2 regions of the Sedimentibacter sp. B4 genome follow, and region 1 is predicted to be linked to the other one. Evidence: riboswitches for the same ligand, from Rfam matches in the RefSeq annotation. Region 1 holds a riboswitch; the other holds the start of a gene.
The links. Region 1 has a riboswitch for glycine ahead of BN358_RS19300 (sodium:alanine symporter family protein). Riboswitches for the same ligand answer to the same signal wherever they lie in the genome.
Positions count from the first base shown of each region.

Region 2: another riboswitch for glycine. It lies ahead of BN358_RS02645 (ACT domain-containing protein); the one in region 1 lies ahead of BN358_RS19300 (sodium:alanine symporter family protein).

Region 1 covers NZ_CANG01000955.1:255,768-260,401, reverse strand. Annotated here, with positions in the region: gene BN358_RS28020 (copper amine oxidase N-terminal domain-containing protein) at 1-1,241, shown strand, start outside; gene BN358_RS19300 (sodium:alanine symporter family protein) at 1,286-2,674, opposite strand; glycine riboswitch at 2,765-2,855, opposite strand; gene BN358_RS19295 (FadR/GntR family transcriptional regulator) at 3,134-3,838, shown strand; gene BN358_RS19290 (electron transfer flavoprotein subunit beta/FixA family protein) at 4,046-4,634, shown strand, end outside.
Region 2 covers NZ_CANG01000014.1:16,272-20,905, forward strand. Annotated here, with positions in the region: gene rpoN (RNA polymerase factor sigma-54) at 1-1,224, opposite strand, end outside; glycine riboswitch at 1,502-1,590, shown strand; gene BN358_RS02645 (ACT domain-containing protein) at 1,702-1,971, shown strand; gene BN358_RS02650 (PFL family protein) at 1,976-3,334, shown strand; gene grdD (glycine/sarcosine/betaine reductase complex component C subunit alpha) at 3,466-4,634, opposite strand, start outside.

The DNA of each region.
Region 1 (4,634 bases):
AAGACTACAATGCAGCAATTAATTTAAAGGGTAAGGCTAACGTAGAAGACTTAAACTCAATTTACATGAATGTTGATGTGACATTCAGCTTAAATGGATTAAAGTCAACTGATCCAATCAATTTCATAATTGCAGACAATAACGTATATGTTTCAAAAAATCTGGTTCTTCAGTTAATTACATTTGATGAAATGTTAAATGGCGAAGCAACAGAAAGTGTGGAAGTTATAAATGATTTCTACAACAACGGCCTTAAGGATGTGGAATACATACTGCTTAGTGATTTAGGTGAAATGGACAGCATTGAATATGAAACGGATTACAAGGAAATGCAGGATAATGCAATTGACTATATTACAACAGCATTTAAGGGCTTTGATTCAAAACTCATAACAAAGATAAACGGAGGTTACTCCATTGAACTTACTTCACAGGGCGCTTTAGAATTTGTGGAAAGACTCATTACATATGTAAGCGAAAACAGAGAGCATGTGTTTGATGAAACTGTGAAGTATGTTGAAAACCTGTACAACAACACAGAATTTGAAGGAATGACTGCTGAGGACAAGGAAACATTAATAGCTGAATTAGAAGCAAGCAGACAGGATTTTTATGATTTCTTGGATGAAGCAGTTATGATACTTGAAACTGAAGAACTGGCTTCCATTGAAGAACTTGTGAGAGGAAGTAAAATTCAGCAAAATATTGTAAAAACAGGTTCATCATACAAGGAAAATTCATCAGCAGAAATTGTTTATGAAGGAATGTCCATGGGAAAACTTTCAGCAGAAACTTTAGTAACACCTGAAAATGTTGAAAAAATTTCAGTTACAGAAAGTGTTATGACTATAGAAGATGCTGAAAGCCTATATGAGAAAACAGAAAACAAAATTAATCCCGCTCAGACAATGCAGCTTATGTGGTATACAGAGGGTGAAGATCTTGATGTTGATATAACGAGACAAAGCGGCAAGACAGATTGGAATACACAGCCATACACTATCATTGAAAACAGAGTTTATCTTCCTTTGAGATACATAGGCGAAACATTTGGAGAAGAAGTATATTGGGATAATGATGCAAGAAAAGCATATGTTATAAGAGGCAATGAGAAAATCGACATGACAGGTGTGATTGTTGACTCAAGAACAATGGTTAAAGTGAGAGACTTTGAAAAACTCGGATACAAAATAACTTATACTCTTGATGGTGATTTTTCCACTGCAGTAATTGAAAAATAAATTTGTTAATAAATTTAGAAGGACGGCTTGCGCCGTCCTTTAGTTTAATTTTCTTCATTTACAGTCTTACTTTTCCATGCTATTTTTGATTCGCTTTTCAGTCCCTCAAAATACAGTCTTGTTTCAGATGCAATAACTCCCCTGAGTCCAATGAGAGCTATGAGGTTTGGTATTGCCATGAGTCCGTTTACAATGTCTGCAAGAATCCATATCATGTCAAGCTTGAGGAATGATCCTGCCCCTACAAGTACAATAAAAATCAATCTGTATAATTTGATTGCCTTAACTCCAAACAGGTATTCTGTACATCTCTCACCATAGTAGTTCCAACCGAGAATTGTTGTGAAAGAAAAGAATATCAATCCTACAGTAACAATATAAGGTCCGATTAAAGGCAGCCCCTGGTTGAATGCTTCATTTGTCATGCTTGCACCTTGGAGACTTCCGTTCCATACATCTGTCATAATAAGCATCAAACCTGTCATGGTGCATATAATTATTGTGTCAAAGAATGTTCCTGTCATTGAAATAAGTCCTTGTTTCACGCATGAATTTGTTTTTGCAGCAGCAGTTGCAATTGGTGCGCTTCCAAGGCCTGACTCATTTGAGAAAACACCTCTGGCAACGCCGTTTCGCATGGCATACATGACGCTTGCTCCTAAAAATCCACCGGTTGCAGCAGTTGGGGTAAATGCGCTTTTTATTACCAACAAAAATGTTTGTGGAATAAGCTGAATGTTTGATATCATTATGAACAATGCTCCCAGCACATAAAATACAGCCATAAATGGAACAATGATTTCTGAAATTTTTGCAATACTTTTGATTCCTCCCAATGTTACAAGTGCAACTATTGCGGTTATCACTATTGAAGTAGCAAGAACTGGAATGTTGAAAGTAATTTTTACGGCATCTGTAATTGCATTAATTTGTGGAAATGTTCCTATACCAAAGAAGGCAACTCCTACGCCGAAGGCAGCAAACATTTTTGCAAGGACTTTGTTTCCAAGTCCTCTTTCAATGTAGTACATAGGTCCTCCGGACATTTGTCCGTTTTCATCAACAACCCTGTACTTTACGGAAAGAAGGCATTCGCCGTACTTGGTAGCCATGCCGAAGAAAGCTGCAACCCACATCCAGAACAAGGCTCCAGGTCCTCCTGCCTTGATGGCGGTGGCAACACCTACAATGTTTCCTGTTCCGATTGTAGCCGCCAATGCTGTGCAAAGTGCACCGAAGCTTGAAACATCGCCCTGTGCATTGCTATCAGTGTCTTTGGAAAAAACCAGTTTCAATGCCAGGGGAAGCTTGAAAACCTGAATGAGTCCAAGTTTGAATGTAAGGTAGATTCCTGTTCCCACTAGCAGCATCAGCAGTGGCGGTCCCCATATAAAGGAATCGGCCTTTTCTAAAAATAATGTTACGTTTTGCATTTTGTACCTCCCTAAATTTTATAGTGCGTTTAAGGAATCCTCTTAAAAGACAAAAAGCCAGATCAAAAAAGACCCGGCCTCAAAAAATTACAGCATAGCTCTGTCCTTTTACCTGAGAGATTGACCGGTGTAACCGGCTTGCTCCTTCGGTGCTCATTTGAGGCTCTCCAGAGTTTCGTCCGATAATGGTCCTTTTGCCTGAAAGTGTAACTCCTTCGGCGGATCATATGATCTCTCTCCCACTATCTTCATCCGAAATATTTAATTTTATCACTGGGCATGATTATAGCATGTACTAGGAAAAAACAAAAGGGAAAAATTTAAATACGACATATCTTAATTATGAAAACGGTTATCAACAAATTTTCGTCAGCAATATATGCCGTATAACAAAATACTTACTATTTCCTGATAATATGCTATAATGATATAAACTAAAATATATTGTCAGGTGGTTTTATGGAAGAAAAAGCATTGCAGAAAAAGTCCTATACAAAAGTTATAGATTATATTAAAAAACAAATTGTAAACGGAGATTTAATAACAGGAGGAAAACTTCCATCAGAACGAGAATTGTCTGATATTCTGGGTGTAAGCAGGAACTCTGTCAGGGAAGCCATCAGGATGCTTGATTTTATGGGTATTATTTCTAGCCAGCAGGGAGCAGGAAATTATCTTACAGGCAATTTTGAAAACAATCTTGTGGAATCTATGTCCATGATGTTTATGCTTAATCAGATAACTTATCAGCAAATAAGCCAGCTGAGGCGTGCACTGGAACTTGAGGCGCTGATGATTGCCATTGACAATGTAACAGATAAAGAAATTGAACAGTTTGAAAATATAATTTCTCAGCTTGAAAATCAAACAGAAGAATATAATGTAATTCTAGATAAGCAGCTTCACTATAACATTGCAGCAGCATCCAGAAATACTTTGATAATAAATATACTAAGAGCTCTTTCAGAAGTGATGGATAAGTTCATAGCGGACCTGAGGAAGGAAATATTAAGCTCTGAAACCAGCAAAGATTACCTTCATGATGCACATGACAAAATGGTGAAGAGCCTTATAATCAAGGACAAAACCCTTGCTTTTTCTGCAATAAACAAACATTTTGATTTGATTGACGAAGAGTTGGATAGAATGACAAAAAATATATAAATAGAAAGCAAAAAAGATTTTTTAAAATATCAATGTTAAAAAAGTGACTATTGTTGACAATGATAACATTTGCAGATATACTTAATAAAGTAAGTGGTACTACCAGTTGAAAATGCGCATGCATTTTTATTTTTATCAGAAGTGGTACTACCAGTTAGTGAAAACGAAATTATAGTTAATGTATTCAGAAAGGGAAAAGGTAAACATATGAACATTTTGGTTTGCATCAAACAAGTTCCTGAAACAAACAAAGTTGAAGTAGATCCTGTTACAGGAGTATTGAAAAGAAACGGCGTAGATTCAAAAATGAATCCTTATGACTTGTATGCAATTGAGACAGCACTGAGAGTGAAAGAAAAAACAGGCGGAACCATTACTGTTATTACCATGGGACCACCACAGGCGGCAGGAGTAATAAGAGAAGCATTTGCCATGGGAGCAGATGAAGGTGTGCTCATTTCCGACAGAAAATTCGGCGGAGCTGACGTTCTTGCAACAAGCTACACACTTGCTCAGGGAATAAAGAAAACAGGAGATTTTGAACTCATTCTCTGCGGAAAGCAGACTACTGACGGAGATACTGCCCAGGTTGGACCTGAAGTTTCTGAATGGCTTAACATACCAAGCGTTTCAAATGTGTGCAAAATTATTGACATTGAAGAAAAATTTATTTCAGTAGAAATGGATATGACAGATGACATAGAAATTGCCAAGGTTGAATATCCATGCCTCCTGGCTGTTGACAAGGATATTTTTATGCCGAGACTTCCTTCCTACACAAGAAAAATAAATACAA
Region 2 (4,634 bases), on a different contig from region 1:
GCCATCGCTTTCGCTTAAGCTGCTTGCAAAAAAGTACTTAAGTTCAAACAACCCTATAGGAGTTTGTACGTATTTTCCGTTTGTAGCCCTGCTGACAGTTGACTCATGTACGCCTATGTCTTCAGCAACATCCTTGAGAACCAAAGGCTTCAATGCAGTCTTACCTTCGTCAAAGAATTTTCTCTGAAACTTGAGTATGGATTCAACAACCTTGTACAGTGTCATTCTTCTTTGCTCTATACTCTTTATAAGCCACATAGATGAATTCAGTTTGTCGCTCAGGAACTTGTTTGCTTCTTTGTCATCAAGATTTTTTATCATATTCTGATAATAGCCGCTTATAGTTAGAACAGGCAGGTTGTTGTCGTTTACTATAATTATATATTCACCGTTTATTTTTTCAATAGTCACATCAGGAACAATATATCTTATGTTGTCGCTGTCTACTATGAATCCTCTAGATGGCTTTGGCTCAAGCATCTTGATTATATCGCAAATGCTTTGTACCCTTGAAACTGTAATACGAAGATCTTTTGCTATTTTTTGAATTTTGTTGGTAGCAATTTCTTCAAGATATTGTTCTGCTATGATATATGCATTCTTATCTTGAATTCCCTTTTCCTTAAGTTGAATCATAAGGCATTCACTTAAATTTCTTGCTCCAACTCCCACAGGGTCAAAAGTTTGTATAAGTCTTAAAACTCTTTCCACTTCAACCACATCTTCATTCAACAAAAGACTTATATCTTGAATTGAACAACCTAAGTAGCCCTTGTTATCAAGTGATTCAATAATAAATTCGCCTATTCTTTTTTCCTTATTAGTTTTTACGGAAACTCCTAATTGAACCATGAGATGGTCCTTAAGAGACATTTTTTTGGAAGTGTAGCTTTCAAATGTTTGCTTTTCATCAGAATCTGCAGTTTTTTCATAAGCCTTGTAGCTTAGGTCATCATACTTTTCTGTAATTTCCTTCCAATCGATTTCATCTTTGTTGTCAGATTTATCAAAATCAGATTTTTCATATTCAGCACTTTCATCTGATGATGATTCCTGGACTTTATTGTCAACTGATTCGAGAAAAGGATTAACCTCAAGCTGTTTGTATATAAACTCCATTAATTCAACATTATTAAATTGCAAAATTTGTATAGCCTGTCTTAATTCAGGTGTCATGATAAGCTTTTGAGTCTGAGACAGATTCAATTCAAAGCCCATTTTCATAATATCACTCCTTGCTACCATATATTATAACAAAATTTATTATATTTTCAACATGATATTATTTTGTACTGCTTTATCAATATTAACAATAAAAACGAGTAAATGTTGTCATTATTTTATTATATCAAAAAACTATCGAAAATGCCAAAGTATTTTGTTAAAAAAAGAAAATTTTATAAATTTAAATATTATGCTTGATTTTTAAAACAAGACGGTATATACTAACCCCTAATAAAATATTTTGGATGAAACTGGCGGAAGGCAGTCGACCGTCAGCGGACATAACTCTGGAGAGACTCTTTAAGAGCACCGAAGGGGAAAGTTGATATCAATGAAACTCTCAGGTAAAAGAACAGAGCTGAAAGAAAGCACATATGTGTTTTTGTTGTACAGAGAGACTGGCGTCTCTCTGTATTTTATATAACACCATTTTCCTTAAAGGCTGCATACATACTAACATTATAAACGGAGGATAACATGAAAGGCATACTAACAATAATCGGAAAGGACCGCGTTGGAATAATAGCACATGTTTCAACACTTTTAGCAAGCTACAACGCAAATATCCTTGATATTAACCAGACAGTAATGAGAGATTACTTCACAATGATAATGCTTGTGGACCTTGATGGCATTACAACTGATTTTACAACACTTCAGCAGGAATTAGACAAAAAAGCCAAAGAAATCAATATGGAAATCAAAATTCAACGGGAAGATATTTTTGACAAAATGTACGAGGTGTAGACGAATGATTAAATCTAATAACATACTGGAAACAGTCAAAATGGTTGATGAGCTCAAATTTGACATAAGAACAATAACTATGGGTATTTCACTTCTTGACTGTGCTGATTCAGACGGTGAAAAATCAAGGATTAAAATATACGATAAAATAGCAAGGTTATCCGAGCACTTTGTAGAAACTGTCGAAGCAACAGAAAAAGAATTCGGAATACCAATAATAAATAAAAGAATTTCAGTCACTCCAATATCCATAATAGCAGGTGCATGCAATGATGTTGACTATATCAAGTATGCTGAAATTTTGGACAAGGCTGCTGATGTGGCAGGAGTAAACTTTTTGGGAGGCTTTTCAGCCCTTGTTCACAAAGGATTTACCAAAGGCGATGAAATACTTATCCGTTCAATTCCTCAGGCTCTTGCTGTAACAAACAAGGTTTGTGCTTCAGTTAATGTTGCAACCACAAAGGCAGGCATTAACATGGATGCTGTAAGAATCATGGGTGAAGTTATAAAAGAAGCAGCGTATCTTACAAGAAACAAAGACAGCATTGGATGTGCAAAATTAGTTGTGTTTGCCAATGCTGTTGAAGACAATCCTTTCATGGCAGGAGCATTCCACGGCACCGGAGAATCAGAAACATGCCTTAGCGTTGGAGTTAGCGGTCCCGGAGTTGTAAAAAATGCTTTGGAACAAGTAAGAGGTCAGGATTTCACAACCGTATGCGAGACAATCAAAAAGACTGCATTTAAGATTACAAGAGCCGGTGAAGTTGTGGCAAAGGAAATTTCAAGGAGAATGGATATTCCTTTCGGCATAATGGACTTATCCCTTGCACCCACTCCGGAAGTCGGTGACAGCGTAGCAAGAATATTAGAAGAAATAGGACTTGAAGCTTGCGGTGCCCATGGAACCACAGCTGCTCTGGCATTATTAAACGATGCGGTTAAAAAAGGCGGCATCATGGCTTCTTCAAATGTAGGGGGATTAAGCGGAGCATTTATACCTGTAAGCGAGGATGAAGGAATGATTGAAGCTGTTAACAGAGGTTCCTTAAACATCGAAAAGCTTGAAGCTATGACATGTGTTTGTTCTGTAGGCCTTGACATGATTGCCATACCCGGAGACACAAAAGCAAGCACTATTTCAGCAATTATTGCTGATGAATGCGCTATAGGCGTTATAAACCAAAAATCAACAGCAGTGAGACTAATTCCTGTTTACGGAAAAACATTAGGAGATACAGCTGAATTCGGAGGACTTTTAGGAAGGGCTCCCATAATGAAGGTAAGCAGTTTTTCTAGTGATGACTTTATAGCAAGAGGCGGCAGAATTCCGGCACCAATTCACAGCTTTAAAAATTAAAAAACGAGATTCTAAAGAATCTCGGACTATTGACAAATGTAATTGTAGGGGCGGACCTCGTGTCCGCCCGTGTTATTAATTCAATAATTTTGTTATCTTCAGTGGGACAGTAGTCCTACCCTAAATTTGTTTTAGCAGCAGGTTTTTTCTTTTGCTATGAACTCATTGTCCTGAAGAACTTTAATGGCAGTTTCAGTGTTTGCTTCATTTACAAGAATTATTGGTCCTGTGCAGCCCATTCCGCTTTCTGCATAAACATTGTTTTTCCACAGAAGCTTTACAGCATCTTCAAGGTCCATTATTTCAATTCCTGAAATCTGGGAAGTCACAACTTCTTTCTTTGGAGCTTTCACTTCGTCCTCAGAAGATTTTTTTACTGTTTTAGTTCCTTTCAGTATTTCAGTAAGATTTGCTTTGTGTGCCTTTTCAAATTCTTCTTTTGCAATGGCTTTTAAATTTCCTTTTACCAGTTCTCCGGCAAACTTCATGGCTCCTTCAACTAATGGAGCGCCTGAAGCTCTTGATATTATAAGTATGAGCTTGTCAAAGCCTTCACCGATTCCAGGACCGTATCCGTAGCCTAGTGACTCATAGTTTCCGCCAGTTGTGTAAGAAGAAAATATTTTAATCATGAGGTTTCCTGTTAAAGAATCCATTACCATAACATCAGCTGAACCCATGAGAAGGTCATTACCTCTCATGACAGCACCGCCGTCTGCTCTTTGAGAAGCTGCAAAATTTATGTCATATCCCTGTTCTTTTAATTTTGTCAGAGCTATTTCAGTTTGTCTTGCACCATCAACATTTAAAATACCAACAGTAGGATTCTTAATGCCGCATGCTTTGGCAGTTATTATACCATAAATGGCGTTCTTAACCATTCCTTCAACTTTATCTGTAGAAGAAGTTCCTGTTGTTGTTGCAATGAACATTTCCTTTCCTTTTCCAGGTGTTACAATCCTTCCCACTGTTGAAACTCCAATTGGAAATGGGTAATGCATTGTTACGCATGCATCTATTTCACCTTTGTCAAGAAGCTCTTCCATTTTTTTATGGGCTTGATCTTCATTTTCAACAAAAGCAGTTGTTACTCCTTCAATTGTCATACTTCCTATGACTGTTGCATCAATGCCGCCTTTAGCAGCCTTTGCTGCAGCTTGAAATATAGTTTGTTCGCCGTGCTCGCTTCCCATGGCAGTAACAGCAACGCGTGGTTTCTGTCCATATTCGCCGCTTATTAATGTATCAGCCAGCTGGTTGAACACCTTGCCGATTATTTGGTTTACTTGTTTTTCAGACA